3 regions of the Clostridium senegalense genome follow, and region 3 is predicted to be linked to each of the others. Evidence: riboswitches for the same ligand, from Rfam matches in the RefSeq annotation. Region 3 holds a riboswitch; each other region holds the start of a gene.

Region 1 (6,771 bases), on a different contig from region 3:
TCTAGTATCATACGTTAACATAGATGCTAAGGCCCATAATATAAAAAATATAAGTTTTGTAGCTCCCGTCAAGTTATGTATTATTGAGTCTTTATTTATATAAGACAGCATCGTATCACTCATTATTTTCTTTCCCCCCTATCTTCTTCAATAAATCTTTCAATAAACTTTTTAGGATTATCAATATTAGATTTTAATGCCAATTTTTGCAAAGATGTTTCTTTAAGATTAGCTGCCTCTATTATCCTGTGATCAGTTAAAATATTCATTGATAAATCATCAGCAATCTTCTCTCCCTGTGATAGAACTATAGCTTTGTTGCTATACTCCAACATTAGATGCATATCATGAGTAATCATTATAATAGTTACTCCCTTTTTATTTAATTCTAATAAAAACTCCATAATCTCATTATAATGTTTGAAATCTTGTCCAGCAGTTGGTTCATCTAATATTATTATTTCTGGATTTAAAACTAAAATTGATGCTATTGTAACACGTTTTTTTTGACCAAAACTCAATGCAGATATTGGCCAATTTCTATACTCATATAATCCACAAATCTTTAAGGTTTTATATACTCTTTCTTCTATTTCTTCTTTACCTATTCCTCTAACTTTAAGTCCTAATGCAACCTCATCAAATATCATAGTTTTAGATATCATTTGATTGGGATTTTGCATTACCATACCTATTTTTTCTGCTCTTTCTTTTATCGTGTTTTTTTCTATATCTATACCATCAAAAAATATTTTTCCAGTAGTTGGTTTATAAAATCCACATATAAGCTTAGAAATAGTGGATTTCCCTGCTCCATTTTTTCCTACTATACTAACCATATCTCCTTTATATATACTAAATGACACATCTTTCAATATTTGTTTTTCTTCATTATATTGAAATGAAACATTCTGAAGTTCTAGTATAGATTTATTTTTTTCTTTTTTCTTTTTATCTACTGAATTAAGGTACCAACTATTTAATTTTTCTTTACATTCATTTATATCTATTATTTCTACATTTTTAGCGTTCATTTCCTCGGTAATATGACATCCTGCATATTTAAGAGCAGTTATATATAAAGGTTCTCTTATTCCATTTTCAATTAAAATATTTGAAGCTAAGAGTTTATTTGGTGTGGTGTCTTCCATTATTACACCATCATTCATAATTATTATTCTATCAACATCACAATGTAGTACATCTTCTAATCTATGTTCTATTATTAAAACTGTTTTATTAGTTTCCTTCTGTATTTTATCTATAAGTTCAATAGATGTTTTTCCTGATGCTGGATCTAAACTTGCTAAAGGCTCATCAAAGAGTAATATATCTACATCATCGATAATAGCTCCTGCTAATGTTACTCTTTGCTTTTGACCACCAGATAAATTATGTGGTGATGAATACAGATGACTATTTATGTCAACTAATCTAGATACATTTTCAACTTTATCTTTCATATTTTTTTTCATAACACAATAATTTTCTAATTTAAAAGCTATATCTTCTCCAACTGTTAATCCAATAAATTGGCTATCTGGATCTTGTAGTACTGTTCCAACCATTGTAGATATTTCAAAAATACTTAATTCATTGGCTTCTTTACCTTTAATTTTTAAACTTCCTGTAGTTTCTGCTTTATATGAAAAAGGAATTAAGCCATTTATACAATTTGAAAGTGTGCTTTTACCACATCCTGAAGGTCCTACTATAAGAACTTTTTCTCCTTCATATATAGTTAAATTTATATTTTTTAATGTAGGTTTAGCCTGAACTATATATTGAACTGAAAAATCCTTAAATTCTAGAATTGGTTTTTTCATATATTGTCCTCCTTTTTTAATCTATACAATAACTTTCTATTATTTTTATGAAATATTGATTTTCCCAATTAAAATACCGGAGTTGTTTCTCCGGTATACTTTTAGTATTCTTTATCTAGACTACCTTTTTTTGTTCTAGTTTTAGCATAATTGTTTATAAGGATAGTTCCTAATATTCCAACTGTAATTGTATTAGATACTCCCCCTATAGCACCTTGTAAAAAAACCTTATTAGAAGGCTCTGCATATATTAAAATATCTAGACCTGGTGCAACTAATCCCCATGCTATAATATTGGATATAATTTGTACAATATTAAAAACAGTAATTTGTTTTTTTCCAAAAATACCTTCATCAATCTTAATTTTTTTACAACACACGCCTATAATAAACCCCATAATAGCAGAGGCTATAACCCAACTTATCCAAGGTGAACCATAGAAGATTATATCTTTTAATCCATGACCTATAAGACCGATTAAAAATCCTGCTAAAGGACCGTACAATACGGACATTAATGCTAAAAATGCATAAGCAGTTTCTATATTTGTATTTGGTATACCTGTTGGTATTGACCCAAAACGACCTAATATCATAAATACGGCAGATCCAATTCCAACAGCTACAATTGTTTTAATTGGTAATGTATTACGCTTCATCTTTATCTCTCCAAACATTTAATACAAATAAAATTTCATATTATCTTAAATTATAATTTCATAATTATACACCGTTAAATATAAAATTAAACAAGCTAAAAGTCAAGTGGCATATTAAAATTAAATATAAAAAAGCTATCTTAAAATGTTTTTTATTTTAAGATAGCTTTAAATTTATTTATGAAAAATATATTAGATTTCAAATATAAACCAAACTTATACTGGTTTAGCTATTTTGCTAAATCTTTTTATTGGTAAAACTGCCATTAAACCAACTGTTAATAGTCCTTCTACCCCTGCACTACTTATATTATAAATAAATGAGTATAACCAAACATTCATTCCATCAGGTGCATATTGTCCAAAAAATACTGCTCCTGACACTATATTTACAAGTACACTTAGGGACACTGATAGTAAACAGCCTCCAATTAAATTTAACTTTTTACTGCTTCCAAAAGTTCCAGCAAGTCCTAATGCCATTGTTGAAAGCACATAATCTAATAAAAACTGTGCTGGATGCACTACCGTTGCTCCATTTAACAGTTTTAAAAGTCCAAAAATCATACCACCTGTAAGTCCCACTCTTCTTCCATATAATATAGATAAAAGCATTACAGGCAACATAGAAAATAAACTAATTCCACCACCTTGAGGATATTTTATAAATTGTATCAAATAAAGTACAAATGATATTGCACTAAACATAGCTGTAATAACCATAGTTCTTATATTGAATTTTTCTTTTCTTAAATCTATAAAATACATAATCATTAAAATTACACTAAGTATTGTAACTAATATAACCATTACCATGCTCCTTTTGATTTTAATATAAATATCAATCACTAATTAAATTTGAAAAGAAGAAAATTTTTCACTTATATACCAGCATAACATAACCAAATCTACATATCTTGATTTGCCATGTTCCAAAACTCCATTTCATACAGACTACATTTTACAAATATGTCTTTTAGCCTTTCTTTTTCTTTTTCATTTAAATCATTACAAATTTTATTTACATACTCTAACCATACATCTGTAAAATCATTAAAGTCTTTAGAAGAATATTCTTCAATCCAAGGTCTATAAAAGTTTTTCTCTAAATTATCTTTATAATTTTCTAATAAATACTTACCTATATAATTGTAACTCCAAGTACATGGTAGTGTTGCAATAGCTATTTCTTTTATATTCCCTGTTAATGCTATTGACTTCATATAACTTGTATAATTTATTGTAGCAATGTTATACTCCATTTTTTCAACATCCTCTATCTTATAACCATGATCTGTTAAATATTTTATATGAACTGCTGTCTCATCTTCCATAGTTCCCTTAGTTGAACTATAAAAAAACTTCATTTCTTCCATAGTATCAGCTTTTACAACCCCTACACAAAACACTTTTGCATATTCCTTAAGGTATAAATAATCTTGTATAAGATATTTCATAAATTTATTTTTATCCAATGTTCCCTTAGCTAAATTACATATAAATGGATGTTCTTTATATCCTTCCCATATTTCCTTTGAACTTGAATATAAATAATCTGTAAACTTCATAAAACTCCCCCTAATTTTAATATTAAAAATTTTCCAAACACAATAAAAGCTATACCCAACTTGGATATAGCTTTTTATACTTAAATACAAAACTATAAAATTTGCACAAAACTAAAACTTTTCGTTTTAATAACGCTTTCCTACGCTGGTATTATCCAATTTCAGGTTCAAGGGTTAGTATATGTATACCTCTCAGCTTTAATAGCACCCCTAGCTAATTATATTATTCTCTTTTCAATATTCATTATAAAACAAATATATTAAAATATCTACATTTATACTAAATATTCTTAATTAATATTAATTTCTTTTTATCTATTATAGTGTTCCAAATTAAATTTTAAACTTATTTATTTATCAATAACTAACAGGTTGTTTTAGTTAAGAGTTAAGAGTGAACAGTTGTGTTTATTACTACTCACTTCGTTCCTAGTAATTCTCGACGTATCTTTTTATAAATTTGCAAAGCAAACTATAATGATAGATTTTTAAAAATCATTTTCAGAAAGTGTTTGCTACTTTCATCCTAAATTCATAATTCATAAATCCTAATTCTTAACTAACTATATTTGTACTTATTTTTCTCAACTGATAACAAAAATTTATCATCGTACATTTATTATGAATTTTATTATAATGTTGCAATTAAAAACTTTGTTTTTATTCCTTGTGCTGTAAACATTTCTTCATGTTCTGTTACTACATTACCTTTAAAATCACTTTTATGTAAATCATAAGTTATGTACTTTATATTAAATTTACACTCTTTAAAATACTCTAATGACTCTTCAAAAAGTTCATCATCATCAGTTTTAAACCATATTTCTCCGCTCTTTTTTAAAAAAGTTTTATATTTATTTAATTGTCTTGTATGTGTTAATCTTCTTTTCTTATGTTTTTCTTTTGGCCAAGGATTACAAAAGTTTATATATATTCTATCGATTTCATCTTTTTCATCTAACATCTCTTCAATAAGTCCAATTTCCTGTGCCATAAGCTTTACATTGTCAACTTTTCTTTCCTTTTTATCAACTGCATTTTCTATATTTCTTTTTGCTAAAACTAAAACTTCATCTTTTATATCTATAGCTATATAATTAATATTTTCATTTTCTGCAGCATGTTCAGCCATAAATGTACCTTTTCCACAACCTAACTCTAAGTATAACGGTTGAATCCTGTTAAAGCTTTCCTTCCATTTTCCTTTATATTCACTAGGTTTAGCAACAAAAAAATCACAACTTTCTAATTCAGGTCTAGCCCATGGCTTTCTTCTCATTCTCATATTAAATCACTCCATATCTTACAATATATCTTTATATTTTTAATACAAATCACTAGACTTTATTATACATAAAGCCTTTAATTGTATCAATCATAGTTAAGTTTTAACATATAGTTTTTACTTATAAAATTTCAATTCATAATTTAAATTTAATTTTTTATATAGCTATCTTATCTTTAGACATAATAAAAGGGTAATCCCTTTTATTATATTATTTTATTTTGAGATTACCCTATAAAAATATATTCTATTTAATTGTAATAAAGATTTTCTGATGGATATTCTGGGTCACAAGTTATATCTATTCCAATTTTTCTAAATGTCTGTTCATCATTTTTATTTAGTATTGTAGTTGAATGTGCTTGACATCCTTTAAGCATTGGTAATTTTGCCATAGCAACTTGAGCCATAGGATTTGTAGCTGCACAAATACTAAGTGCTATTAATATTTCTTCACATGTTAATGCTGTGTTTTTACTACCTAATGTTTTAGATTTTAAGTTTATTATTGGCTCCAATATAACTGGTGATATTAAATGTATTTCATCTGATATGTTAGCAAAATGTTTAATAGCATTTAGTACTACTGCTGCTGTTGCATCCATAACATTTGAACTTTTACCTGTTAATATAGTTCCATCTTCAAGTTCTAAAGCTACTGCTGGGCATATTTCATTTTTTGCACAGTTTTCTTTAAGTTTTGCTGAATGCTCTCTCGCTGGCATTACAACTTTTCTATCTTGCTCTTTTAAATTAAGTTCTTCCATTATAAGTTTCACTCTTTGGAAAGTCTCTTTATCTGCATAACCTTTTTTATAATCACATGCTGTTTTAAAGTATCTTCTAATAATTTCTTGCTGAGATGCTTCTTTTACTACATCATCATCTATTATTCCGTATCCAACTCTATTAACTCCCATATCTGTTGGAGATTTATAAACAGCCTCTTCCCCAGTTATTTTTTCTATAATTCTTCTTAAAACTGGGAAACTTTCTATATCACGGTTATAGTTTACTGCTACTTTTCCATAAGCATCAAAATGGAATGAATCTATCATATTTACATCTTTCAAGTCTGCTGTAGCAGCCTCATAAGCTATATTAAGAGGGTGTTTTAGAGGTACATTCCAAACTGGGAATGTTTCAAACTTCGAATATCCTGCTACATTACCTCTTTTATACTCATGGTATAACTGACTAAGACATGTTGCAAGCTTTCCACTTCCTGGTCCTGGTGCTGTAACAACTACTATTGGTTTACTTGTTTCAATGTATGGATTTTGTCCATATCCTTCATCACTAACTATAGTATCTACATCTGTTGGATATCCTTTTGTAGATTTATGCTTATATACTTTTATTCCTCTACGTTCTAACTTATTTATAAATACTTTAGTTGCTGGTTGACCTTCATATCTAGTTATTACCACACT
Region 2 (6,771 bases), on a different contig from region 3:
AAAATTAAAGGAGAAGCATATTATGAGTTTATTTAATCCTGTTATCATATCTATTACAGTAATGATAATTTTATGCCTTTTAAAATTAAATGTAATACTGTCATTGTTAATTTCAGCTATAGTTGCTGGAATTACAGCAAATCTAAGTGTGGGACAAACTATGTCCTTATTAATAGACGGAATGGGTGGAAATTCTGAAACAGCCCTTAGTTATTTATTGTTAGGAGCTTTGGCTGTAACAGTAAATAAAACAGGTCTTTCAACTATACTAGCTAAAAAAATATCTAAGGTAGTTAAAGAAAACAAGTTTACTTTTATATTAATTATAGCAGTTATAGCTTGTTTTTCTCAAAATCTTATTCCAGTACATATAGCCTTTATACCAATCTTAATTCCAGCACTTATACCTATTATGAATAAATTGAAAATTGATAGAAGAGCTGTTGCCTGCGCTTTAACATTTGGATTGAAAGCTCCATATATAGCGATACCATTAGGATTTGGACTTATATTTCAAAATATTATAAGAGATCAAATGATAGCTAACAATATAGAAGTTACAACTGGCATGGTAAGTAAAGTAATGTGGATACCAGGAGTGGCTATGATTATTGGACTTTTAATAGCTATATTTTTTACCTATAGAAAACCTAGAGAATATAAAAATGTAAATTTAGAAGAGTTTTCAAATGATAATGAAGATACAAAAATGACAAAGATTCACTGGACTGTATTAATGTCTGCTATAGTAGCTTTTATGGTTCAGATTTTGACAGGGTCGCTACCATTAGGTGGGTTATGTGCAATTATAGTTTTAATTGTAACAAGAACTATTAAATTTAATGAAATTGATAATTTGATGAACGGTGGAATTAAAATCATGGGTTTTATAGCCTTTGTAATGCTTGTAGCTGCTGGATATGGAAATGTATTAAGAGAAACAGGTGCTATAGAATCATTTGTTAATTCTATAGTCGTATTAGTAGGACAAAGTCAATTTCTTGGAGCATTACTAATGCTTTTAGTAGGACTTCTTATAACTATGGGAATAGGAAGTTCTTTCGGAACTATTCCAATTCTAGCAACCATATACTGTCCATTAGGACTTAAATTAGGTTTTAGTCCTTTATCTATAATTATATTAATTGGAGTTGCAGGAGCATTAGGAGATGCAGGGTCGCCAGCATCAGATAGCACTCTTGGGCCAACATCTGGACTTAATATAGATTCCCAACATGACCACATTTGGGATACCTGCGTGCCAACATTCCTTCACTATAACATACCACTATTTATATTTGGGTTAGTAGCTGCTTTGATTTTTTAATATAGGGAAAAATTATATTATAGGGATATAAGCTGAAAATTTAATTCAAATTTATTAACAAGTTTTAACCTTCAACTAGATAAAAATCATAAACAATCAACTATTCAAAGTTCTACCTCCATTACAAGAGGGACAGACGCGTTAAGGTCTATTTTACCATGCTTTAGGATAGATGCTTTTGATGATTCTAGCTTATCTTCAATACTACTCAAAGTCGGTCCCAAACATCTACGTAGCTATGCTACTTTTTTAGGACCGGTTTCAATTTCTATAAGTTTTATTGCTAAACCATTGATTTCACTCACAAAATAACTTACGGAAAATATACTTTGGTACGCCTGTCCTTCTTGTTACGGTGCTACATTTAAATAATAATCTTAGCTTAGTTTTATATCCTAAATTTAGATTTTACTATATTAAATTAAAAAGAAACTGGATTTAATCCAGTTTCCACCTCAACTTTTAACTATTACTTATTAACTCTTAACTGCTTTAGGGACTGGCTAACCCTTTTTGTTTATGGAAGTTACATTCAAAGAGTTTGTTTTATTTTATGGTGCTACATTTGTCGTGCCTGTCCCATTTGTTACGGTGTTATACTTAGATATTAATCTTTACTTGATATTTACTCCCAAACCTAAGTTTTATCTAATTCAACATACTACTTAAAGATATAAAAAATATTATTATTTACCAAAAACTATTAAATCATCAATTATTTTAAAATCATTTTTCTCATAAAACTTTTGTGCTGGATAACCTTTTTCGGTATTTAATATCATTCCGTTCATTCCTTGATTTTTAATATTTTTTTCTATTTCTTTCATGAACCAACTTCCAATACCTTTTCCCTGCATTTCATAACTAACACAAAATTGGTCAATATAATATTCCATACCTTCTATCCATGGCTTTTTCATACCAACACTTAATGCTACAATTTTGTCATCTAACATAGCTACATAACCTAGAAAGTAGTTATTATTAAAGTGATTATTGAAGAAATTAACTACTGGATCTCTTGAGTCGTAAACATCATTCCATGGTTCTTTAGAAAATGTGTTTATAAATAAATCAACACATTGATCAAGCATATGTTTTTTCATTTCTAATATAACTAAATTTTTCATTTTATTCTTACCCTCTGTTTCTTAATAAATATTTAAAATATTATAACATAATTTTGTAAATACAACAATTTTTACAAATAAAATAAATTTGAAATTAATATTCTACTGTTAGTTAACAGTTTATTTTAATTAATAGTTTTTATATGTTTAAATTAAATGTGAAATAGTGTAATCTATATTTATGTTAATATAAGGAATTTTAAAGTAATACATTTAATGTTTATATTGATTGATAGGAGATTAAAATGAAATTCAAGGAATTTGGAAATAGGGAATTACCTACCATAATATTTTTACACGGTGGAGGATTATCTTGGTGGTCTATGGAAAATTTTTAGCAGTACCAACTTACAAAATGTTTTATGGTTTAATAAAGAAAAAATGGTTTTCAAAATTACAAGGAAAAATACTAAATGTTCCTGAAGAAATGTTTGAACGTTATTATAAGGATAGTTTAAATATAACAAAAGAATCTTTAGTTAATATTACATTAAGTAATGGAAATTATATATTGAAAAATACAATTAAAAATACAAAAGCTAAGGTTCTAATTATTGTTGGAGAAAAAGAGTTAAAGATTATGAAAAAATCAGCAGAAGAACTGCATAACACTATTTCAAATAGTCATTTATATATAGTTAAAAAAATGGGACATGGGGAACTTAGTTTAGTTAATTATGAGGAATATGTTAGCCTTATTAGAAATTTTTTTGTGAAACGAATGTAGTATTTTTTAAGTGCAATAGCTTTAATTGGAATTGTATATATAAATAAACAAGTATTTACAATATAGTTTTGTAGATGTATAATGAACTTAACTTAATAAAGATTTGCTAGGGGAGCCAATAGTGGCTGAGAGGAATTTTAAGTTTCGACCCTTTGAACCTGATATGGTTAACACCAACGTAGGGAAGTAAGATAGGAAAATATTTAAATTTGAAATAAAATTATAACATATATTTTCATAAGAGCTTACCGGTTGGTAAGCTCTTTTTATATGCAAAAAACATAGCAAAACCCCATAGTAGCTTTATTAAGATGATTTTAGAAAGGAGGAATAGTGTGCTTGTAAACGGTAAAGAAAAGAATTATGAAAGCTTTTCAGTTAGTGAAATGATAAAAGATTTAGATCTTAATGCAGATAAAATTGTTGTTGAACTGAATTTAAAAATATTACCTAAGGAAGAATACGATAAAACAGTATTAAAAGAAGATGACAAAATAGAAATAGTTGCTTTTGTTGGAGGGGGATAAATGCTTATTAAGGTGAATGGAAGAAGCTTTGAAATAAGTGAAAATGTATCTATAAATAATATAAAAGGAAAAATGTATCCTAATTCAGATATGGTAATTATAAACGGGTTTCCAATAAAAGAAGATAAGATTTTAAAAGATAAAGATGAATTGACTTTTATAAAAAAGGGTGAAAAACCAAAAAAAGAAGAACTAGAAACACTAATGATTTCTAGACATACAAAAGGTGTATTTGAAAAACTAAAGAAGTCAGTAGTAGGTGTTGCAGGATTAGGTGGACTTGGTTCTAATATAGCAATATTTTTAGCAAGAATAGGAGTCGGAAGGTTAGTATTAGTAGATTTTGATGTAGTAGAGCCAAGTAATTTAAATAGACAACAATATTATATAAGGCATATAGGGATGAAAAAAACTGATGCAATTAAAGAAATTATTAAAGAAATTAATCCCTATATTTTAGTGGAAGTTGTAGATAGATATTTAGATAAAGACAATGCTATTTATACATTTAAAGATTGTGATGTTGTTATAGAAGCTTTTGATAATGCAAAGTGTAAAGCAGAGCTTGTAAATGCTATTTTACTTGATACAAATAAATATATTATCAGTGGAAATGGAATGGCAGGTAGCTTTTCATCTAATTCTATAATTACTAAAAAGATTAATAGTAGATTTTATGTTTGTGGAGATGGAGAAAATGAGGCAAAAGAAGGTTCAGGTCTTATGGCTCCAAGAGTAAGTATAGCTGGAGGTCATATGGCAAATATGGCAGTGAGAATATTATTAGGTGACAGTGAAGTGTAGAGGGGGAAATGTTGTGAATGATAAATTTATAATTGGCGGAAAAGGGTTAAATTCTAGATTATTTATTGGAACAGGTAAGTATGCATCAAATTCTATTATTCCTGAAATAGTTAAAAGTTCAGAAGCTCAAGTAATTACTATGGCAGTAAGACGAATAAATTTTGATGATAAAGAAGAAAATGTAATAAATCATATACCTAAAGATATGGTATTGCTACCAAATACATCAGGGGCAAGAAATGCAGAAGAAGCAGTGAGGATTGCTAGACTTGCAAAAGCTATGGGATGTGGAAACTGGATTAAAATAGAGGTAATAAACGATTCAAAGTATCTTTTGCCAGATAATTTAGAAACTTTAAAAGCTATAGAAATATTAGCTAAAGAAGGTTTTGTAGTTTTACCGTATATGAATCCTGACTTAGCAATGGCAAAACGAATGATAGAAGCAGGTGCGGAAGCTGTTATGCCATTAGGGGCGCCTATCGGAACCAATAGAGGTTTAAAAACAAAAGAATTGATAGAAATAATGATAGATGAATTAAATAAACCAGTGATTGTAGATGCAGGTATTGGTTTACCTTCTCATGCTTGTGAAGCAATGGAGTTGGGAGCTAGTGCAGTTCTTTTAAATACTGCAATATCATCAAGCAATAACCCTATTCTTATGGCAAGTGCCTTTAAAAAAGCTGTAGAAGCTGGAAGGGAAGCATATTTGGCTAAAGCTGGTGTTGTATCTAAATTTGGAAACGCATCATCACCTTTAACTGGATTTTTAGAGTAATGTCATTTTTAGAGGTTATAGAAAAATACGAAAAATTTAATTTTGAAGATTATTTTAATAGGGTTACAGAGGAAGATATAAAAAGGTCTATATACAAAAACAAATTAAATGAAGAGGATTTTTTAAACATAATATCGCCTAAAGGTGAAAAATATCTGGAAGAAATGGCTCAAAAAGCTCATGAAATATCTAATAGGTATTTTGGAAAAACCGTTCTTTTATATACACCATTATATATTGCTAATATGTGTGTTAACAGATGTGTTTATTGTTCTTACAATCATGATAACAATATTTTAAGAGCAAAGTTAACTATGGAAGAAATAGAAAAAGAAGCGAAGGCTATAGCTGAAGAAGGGTTTAAACATATAATTCTTTTAACTGGTGAAAGTCCTAAAGATACACCAATAGAATATTTAGTAGATGCAATAAAAGTACTTAAGGATTATTTTCCTTCAATTACATTAGAAGTACAACCATTAAGTGAAGAAGATTATAAAAAAGCTATAGAGGCAGGTGCTGATGGATTAACAGTTTACCAAGAAGTATATGATAGAGAAATATACAAGAAAGTACATTTAGGTGGTCCAAAAAGAAATTATAATTTTAGGCTTGATGCACCAGAAAGAGGTGCAAAAGCAGGTATGAGAAATATAAGTGTAAGTGCACTGTTAGGATTAAATGATTTTAGAAAAGAAGTGTTTTTAACAGCATTACATGGAAAATATATTAAAGATAATTACCCAGGAGTAGATGTAGCTTTTTCGGCACCAAGAATACGTCCTCATGCTGGAACTTTTCATGATATATATCCAGTAAGTGATAAAAACTTAGTTCAGTGTATTTTAGCATTAAGATTATTTCATAATAACTCAGTTATAAATATATCTACAAGAGAATCAGCAGGTTTTAGAGAAAAATTGATTCCACTAGGAGTTAATAAAATGTCAGCTGGCGTATTAACAGAAGTGGGAGGACACTGTAAAGACACAAAGGGCAAAGGGGAATCACAATTTTTAATAAGTGACCAAAGTAGTACAGAAGATGTGAAAAAAATGATAAAGGGATTAGGGTATCAACCAATTTTAAAAGATTGGGAAAGAATTTAGGGGGAATAAAAATGAATTATACAACACAAATGGATGCAGCTAAAAAAGGCATAATTACAAAAGAAATGGAAATAGTAGCAAAAAAAGAACAGATAGATGTACAAGCTCTAAGAGATTTAATTGCTAAAGGACAAGTAGTAATTCCAGCTAATAAAAATCATAAATCTTTAAGTCCTGAGGGTATAGGAAAAGGAATGAAAACAAAAATAAATGTTAATCTAGGAATATCAAAGGATTGTTACTTTATAGAAAAAGAAATGGAAAAGGTAAAAAAAGCAATAGAGATGAAGGCAGAGTCTATAATGGATCTTTCTAACTATGGAAAAACTGCTGAATTTAGAAGAAATCTTGTAGAGTATTCACCAG
Region 3 (6,771 bases):
TTAATATATGATTAATGAATAGCTTATTTGAATTTTTTCACCATTTTTTGAACGTAGAAATATCCATAATGATTTTTAATCATTTTTCGACAACCCCTTATTTTAAGCTAAAATTATTATAGATATGATTATTTAATTTTAGATCTTTTGAAATCGCTAACAACTAAGCCAAAGAATGACATTATGAATAATAGTGTATATAATTCTATTTGATTTTTAGATAAAACAAATAAGTTACAGGCTTCAAAAGTAACTATTAAAAAGGTAATTATTACACCTAAAATTGAAAGAAAGCGAACTATTTTTGAAAAGTTTAAAATCATGGAAACATCCCCCTATATTTATGTAATTTTATAAATTAATATGTTAAGAATTATGTTGCAAAAAGAAATTTAAAATATTCCCTATACAATAATAACTTAATTTTTTACGTCTGTAAATGTTTTCTTTTATGTGAAAATTAATAACTAAATTTAAAGAAATAAAAAAACTGTATTAAGATAAAATTTTAGATTTATCCTAAGACAGTTTTTCTATATATAAAATTAAATTTATATATTAATTATCAGATAGAGTAGTATTAATATTATTAAAAACTAATCCACCAAAAGAAGCTATAAATAATAATGTAAATAATACTACTTGATTGTGAGATAATGTAAAACAATTAAATGATTCTAAAATAATTAATAAAAAACTTAATATTATACCTAAAAGTGAAGTAAAATGTATAATTTTAAAAAATGTAAAGTTCATAAAGGTTCCTCCAGTATATTAAAATAAAGTATAAATTTTTAATTAAGCCTAGTTGATTTGGGCGATTGCCTATATCATAATAACGTAAAAATTAATGCATGTAAACAAATTTTTGTGTCTGAAAATTTAAACTTTATGAGTACCTATAAACGTTGATTTTACTATATGAAATCGTATAAATAGAGAAATTATTATAAGGATTTTGAATTGAATGAAAAGTGAAAGTGTATGTGAGATATATTTAATAAAAAACAAGCTAAGTGTTAAGATTATAACTCTATAGCTTGTTAATTTATTAAATAAAAAATTTTTTTATTATGTTTTTTGCAGAAGAAGGATTATTTACTATTTTTTGAGGAAAGAAGTGCTTTGGAAAAAGGTTTTGATATAGTTCAGTGGAAAATCGTTCATCTATTAAAAATATAATTCCTTTGTCAGTATCATTTCGAATAACTCTTCCAGCCGCTTGGATTATTTTATTTATTCCAGGAAATGTATACGCATAATGAAATCCAACTCCTTTTGTATCATCAAAATGATTTTTTATTAAGTTTTGTCTTAAGGAGATTTTAGGGAGTCCTACACCGACTATAATAGAACCTATTAACTTATCACCTTTTAAATCAATACCTTCTGCAAATACTCCGCCAAGTACGCAAAAACCAACAACATTATTTTCATTAAATTTGCTTAAAAATTCTAATCTATCATTTTCAGTCATAGATGATTCTTGAAGTAGTATATTGGTGTAATTAAATTCTTCAGTCATTATTTTATATATATCTTTCATATATTGATATGATGGAAAAAACACCATGTAGTTTCCTTTTTTAGAGTTTAAAACATTATCTATATAAATACAAACTCTATTATAGTTTGATTGTCTTTTTGCATATTTAGTAGAAACATCATTAGCTATAATAACTTCTCTATTGTCTATATTAAAGGGAGAAGGTAAGGTTATATTGTAATCACCATCTTCAAAAGATAATAATTCTTTATAGTAGTTCATAGGTGATAATGTTGCTGAAAATAATATTGTAGATATTGCATTTTTAAAAGGTGTTTTTAATGCTGAACTTGGATTTATACAAAATAGGTTTATGTTAAGTTCAGAGCCAGCTCCTTCGCTGTAACAAATATAATTATCATCAAAAATGTCATATATCTTTAAAAAATCATTAATTTTAAAGTATAAATCTAATACATTATCTTTAAATTTGATATTATCCTTTGTAAGATAATTAGCCATACTGTCAAAAGCAATTCCTAAATACTTTATAAGTTCAGGTGGTACTTTTTCAAATATATAAAAATTAGTTTCCTCATTATATTTTCTAATTTCAATCATAAGATTATTTACCTTGTCTAATTTTTTGTAAAGAGAATAATCTTCATTTTTTATAAGTTTTTTTAAGTTTAAAAATTCACTTTTCAAAAGTGATGATGAATACATGTCTCTGGCTCGTTCAACTAAGTTATGTGCTTCATCCACAAGTATTATATTTTCATTTTTCTTTTCATTAAAATATGTTTTAAGAGAAACTTTCATATCAAAAACATAATTATAATCACATATTATTAAGTCACAATAACTTATTAAGTCAAGAGAAATTTCGAAAGGACATACATTATGTTTATTGGCATATTGACACACTATGTCTTTATTTATATTTTCTTCATTGGTTATAATGTCTAAAATAGCCTTGTTAGCTCTATCGTAGTGACCTTTAGCAAATTTACAAAGGTTAGGATCACAGTTTGCAGTTTCTTGAAAACATATTTTTTCTTTTGCAGTCAAAGTTAAAGTTTTAATTTTAAGATTTTGCTCTCTTAAAAGGGTTATAGTTTTTTCTGCTATATCTTTAGTACTGCCTTTAGCAGTTAAGTAAAAAATTCTATTGCCAAGCTTTTCACCTAGTGCTTTTATAGAAGGAAATAAAGTAGATATAGTTTTACCAATTCCAGTAGGTGCTTCTAAGAAAAGTTTTTTATTATGTTTTATAGTTTTATATACCGCTACAGACAATTCACGTTGGTGTGGTCTATATTCCTTAAAAGGAAATGTTAAATTTTTTATGGAAGAATCTCTTAGTTTTTTGAAATTATAGTCTAAAATTAAGAATTTATAATATTTTTCAATAGTAGAATAAAAAAAATCATGTAGACTATCTATAGAGATGTTTTCTACAAAATCTTTTGATTGAAGAGTATCTCTATTAACATAAATAATTTTAATTGATATATCTTTAAGATTATAGAGTTTACAATACATATAACCATATATTTTTGCTTGAGCTATATGTAGATTATTATAGGATTCAATTGAAAGTATATCTCTTGAAGTACTTTTTATTTCTAATATTTCTCCATAATTATCTTTAGATATAACACCATCTATTCTTCCTTCTAAATAAATATTTAAATTCTTATAATTAAAAGTATCCTTAATAGGGACTTCCTTAGAAAATACTTCATCTTTTTCTTTATGTTCTTGTTCATATTCTTTTTGAACTGTTTTATGAATTTTTGTGCCTTCAATAGCAGAGTTGGAAGAAGCAAATTCATTATTTAAATCACCATATCTATAAACAAATTCTACTAAACTTCTAACTGAAAGTTTAGCATCAATACAATCTTTATTCAAAATCAAACCTCATTCCTTATTTATAAATTTAAAATAATCTATTATATATATTTTAACAAAGTATATAAGCTTTACAATATGGAAAATATTTATTATAGTTATATATGAGAAAGATTTCAAAAAATAAGAATATTTTAAAGGGAGCTAATGCATTGGCTGAGAGGAAGTTGTTGCCACTTCGACCTATAACCTGATCTGGATAATGCCAGCGTAGGATACCTAAAGTAGATATTTATATGCTCTTTACCAGTGTTAGGTAAAGAGCATTATTTTTTTAAAAGGAGTGTTAAAAATGAAAAAAGTACTTACAATAGCAGGATCAGATAGTGGTGGAGGTGCAGGAATACAAGCAGACTTAAAAGCTTTTTCTGCTAATAGAACTTTTGGTATGAGTGTTATAACAGCAGTTACAGCCCAAAATACATTAGGTGTGAAAGCTATACATGATATACCAGCAGACATTGTAGAATCTCAGATTGAAGCTATATTTGATGATATAGAAGTATCTGCTACTAAGATAGGAATGGTTTCTAATGAAAAAATTATAAGAAAAATAGGAGAAAAGTTAAGATTTTATGATGCAAAAAATATAGTAGTTGATCCGGTTATGGTCTCTACAACTGGTTATGATCTTTTAAAAATGGAATCTAAAAGAGCACTTATAGAAGAACTTTTTCCAATTGCAAAAATAGTAACGCCTAATTTAAGAGAAGCAGAAGTTATATGCGATATGAAAATAAATAATTTAAATGAAATGGAGCAGGCTGCTTTAAAAATATTAGATATGGGACCAGAATACGTACTTGTAAAAGGTGGTCATCTAAAAGGAAAAGCTACTGATTTACTTATGAGCAAAGACTCTACAATAATTTTAGAAAAAGAAAGAATAGATAGTAAAAATACACATGGAACAGGATGTACTCTTTCTTCTGCAATAGCAAGTAATTTAGCTAATGGTTATGATGTTGAAGAGGCAGTAAAGTATGCAAAAGAGTACATAACAGAAGCGATAAAGAAAAGTTTTGATGTTGGGCATGGAAGTGGTCCAGTAAATCATTTTTATAAATTTTATAAATAGAGGAGATATTATGAATTCAATATATAACTATTTAGAAGAATTAAGAGAAAAAACCCCACTAGTGTATCATATAACTAATATGGTCACAATAAATGATTGCGCTAATATAACATTAGCAATAGGTGGATCACCACTTATGAGTTTTAACGAGGAGGAACTAGAAGATATTTTGAAGTTTTCCTCAGCATTAGTTTTAAATATAGGGACTATGGATAATTCTATGATGAATATAGCTATTAAAGCTGGACAAATAGCAAATAAATTAAAGGTACCAATAGTTTTAGATCCAGTAGGTGTAGGTGCTACAAAAGAAAGAGTAAAATTTGTTGAAAAGCTTATAGAAATGGTTAAGTTTTCTGTTATAAAGGGAAATATGGGAGAAATTAAAACATTAATAGGTGATAGTGCAAAAATAAAAGGTGTAGATTCTAATGAAGATATGAAGGATGGAAAATATATTGGGTGTAAACTTTCAAAAAAATTAGGATGTACAATTGTAATTACAGGAAAAGAAGATTTAGTTTGTTATAAAGATAATATATATACTATAAAAAATGGACATAAACTTATGAGTAAAGTAACAGGTACTGGATGTATGACAGCATCTTTAATTGGAGCTTACTTAGGGGTTACAAAGGATAGTTTCACTGCTGGATTCCTAGGAACATTATCTATGGGGATATGTGGTGAAAAAGCAGTAAAAAGTTTAAAAAATAATGAGGGAACTGGTACTTTAAAAGTAAAAATTATAGATAATATATATTTATTAAATAAAAATGATTTAGAGTTAGGGGATGTTGTTTTTGAATAGAAATATAGATTATAAATTATATTTAGTTACAGATAGAGATGTTTTAAAAGGTAGAGATTTAAAACAAGCAGTTGAAGATGCTATTTTAGGTGGAGTGACTTTAGTTCAAATTAGAGAAAAAAATTGTAGTGGAAAAGATTTTTTAAAATATGCATTAGAGGTTAAATCTGTTACAGATAAATATTCAATACCACTTATAGTAAATGATAGAGTTGATATAGCTTTAGCAATAAATGCACAAGGTGTTCATATAGGTCAAAATGATATAGATGCTAAGTCTGTAAGAAAGATAATCGGGAATGATATGATACTTGGAATATCTGCATCAAACAAGGAGGAAGCTATAAAGGCGGTTAAAGATGGTGCTGATTATTTAGGGATAGGTGCTATGTATCCTACAAATGTAAAGAAAGATGCTATTAGTGTAAATTTAAATAATTTAAAAGAAATAGTTGATAATGTATCAATTCCAATAGTAGCTATAGGGGGCATAAATTTTGAAAACTCTTCTGAAGTATTAAATATAGGAATTGATGGTATAGCAGTTGTATCATCTATATTGGCAAATGAAGATGTTAAAAAAGCAGCTAATATTCTTTTAAATGAATGTAATAAATATTTAAAGTAAAAAATTAAAGGGAAAGGATTTAAAAACCCTTTCCCAATATATTTTCTATTAACACCAGTCGCAATCCCAACAGTTATTGCAACCACAACAATCATCATCAAAGTCCCCGCATAAAAGAAGTAGTATGATTATGCCACAAGGACCTATAATTGGCCAGAATAATAATAATAATACTAATAAACAAAGTTCATCCATTTTATAACCCCCGATTGTTAATTTTAAATAATTAACATATTTTTGCTGTTAATACTTAAGCTAATATTTAAATTGTTAGCTATATTGTATATTATGAAAAAAATATATAAAGGGTTACTTTTCATAACAATAAAGAAAAAATATTCTAAAAGATAATTTAAATTTTATTAGTATATATTAAATATTATATCTATTTTGAGCCAAGATCTTTAAGACAGTCTTCGCATATATTTTTTCCTTTATAATTTGTAACGTCTCTAGCGTTTCCACAGAAAATACATGCTGGTTCATATTTCTTTAGAATAATTTGATCACCATCTACATAAATTTCTAATGCGTCTTTAATCTCAATATCTAAAGTTCTTCTTAGTTCTATAGGTATTACTATTCTACCTAATTCATCTACTCTTCTAACTATACCTGTTGACTTCATTTTTATCCTCCTAATTGCTTTTATAAATTTATAAACACCTTATAAAAAATGTTTATATTATATATTATCAAAACTAACATGATTAAGTGTTAGTATTTATATGAAAAATATAGAAAAATTTTATAACTTAAAACATATTATTAAATTATCCAATTAATCTAAAAATATACATAATGTATAATTAAATTAAAAAATTTTTCAAATATCTATAGTTATTTTAATA

Evidence for each region. Region 3 has a riboswitch for thiamine pyrophosphate ahead of thiD (bifunctional hydroxymethylpyrimidine kinase/phosphomethylpyrimidine kinase). Riboswitches for the same ligand answer to the same signal wherever they lie in the genome.
Region 1: it holds a riboswitch for thiamine pyrophosphate, as region 3 does, so the genes downstream of both, tenA (thiaminase II) here and thiD (bifunctional hydroxymethylpyrimidine kinase/phosphomethylpyrimidine kinase) in region 3, are expected to answer to the same signal.
Region 2: it holds a riboswitch for thiamine pyrophosphate, as region 3 does, so the genes downstream of both, thiS (sulfur carrier protein ThiS) here and thiD (bifunctional hydroxymethylpyrimidine kinase/phosphomethylpyrimidine kinase) in region 3, are expected to answer to the same signal.

What each region holds. Positions count from the first base shown of each region.
Region 1 covers NZ_JAHLNC010000001.1:958,764-965,534, forward strand. The annotation lists gene KQI36_RS04510 (energy-coupling factor transporter transmembrane component T family protein) at 1-123, opposite strand, end outside; gene KQI36_RS04515 (ABC transporter ATP-binding protein) at 123-1,826, opposite strand; gene KQI36_RS04520 (ECF-type riboflavin transporter substrate-binding protein) at 1,928-2,485, opposite strand; gene thiT (energy-coupled thiamine transporter ThiT) at 2,702-3,295, opposite strand; gene tenA (thiaminase II) at 3,394-4,053, opposite strand; TPP riboswitch at 4,174-4,275, opposite strand; gene trmB (tRNA (guanosine(46)-N7)-methyltransferase TrmB) at 4,685-5,338, opposite strand; gene KQI36_RS04540 (DUF1846 domain-containing protein) at 5,590-6,771, opposite strand, start outside.
Region 2 covers NZ_JAHLNC010000010.1:114,760-121,530, reverse strand. The annotation lists gene KQI36_RS15490 (Na+/H+ antiporter family protein) at 23-1,327, shown strand; gene KQI36_RS15485 (GNAT family N-acetyltransferase) at 2,014-2,457, opposite strand; gene KQI36_RS15480 (alpha/beta hydrolase family protein) at 2,774-3,184, shown strand; TPP riboswitch at 3,283-3,386, shown strand; gene thiS (sulfur carrier protein ThiS) at 3,520-3,711, shown strand; gene thiF (sulfur carrier protein ThiS adenylyltransferase ThiF) at 3,712-4,515, shown strand; gene KQI36_RS15465 (thiazole synthase) at 4,529-5,296, shown strand; gene thiH (2-iminoacetate synthase ThiH) at 5,296-6,405, shown strand; gene thiC (phosphomethylpyrimidine synthase ThiC) at 6,417-6,771, shown strand, end outside.
Region 3 covers NZ_JAHLNC010000008.1:20,992-27,762, reverse strand. The annotation lists gene KQI36_RS13230 (hypothetical protein) at 129-323, opposite strand; gene KQI36_RS13225 (hypothetical protein) at 559-756, opposite strand; gene KQI36_RS13220 (helicase C-terminal domain-containing protein) at 1,052-3,403, opposite strand; TPP riboswitch at 3,531-3,640, shown strand; gene thiD (bifunctional hydroxymethylpyrimidine kinase/phosphomethylpyrimidine kinase) at 3,696-4,481, shown strand; gene thiM (hydroxyethylthiazole kinase) at 4,492-5,292, shown strand; gene thiE (thiamine phosphate synthase) at 5,285-5,920, shown strand; gene KQI36_RS13200 (hypothetical protein) at 5,969-6,115, opposite strand; gene KQI36_RS13195 (AbrB/MazE/SpoVT family DNA-binding domain-containing protein) at 6,306-6,548, opposite strand.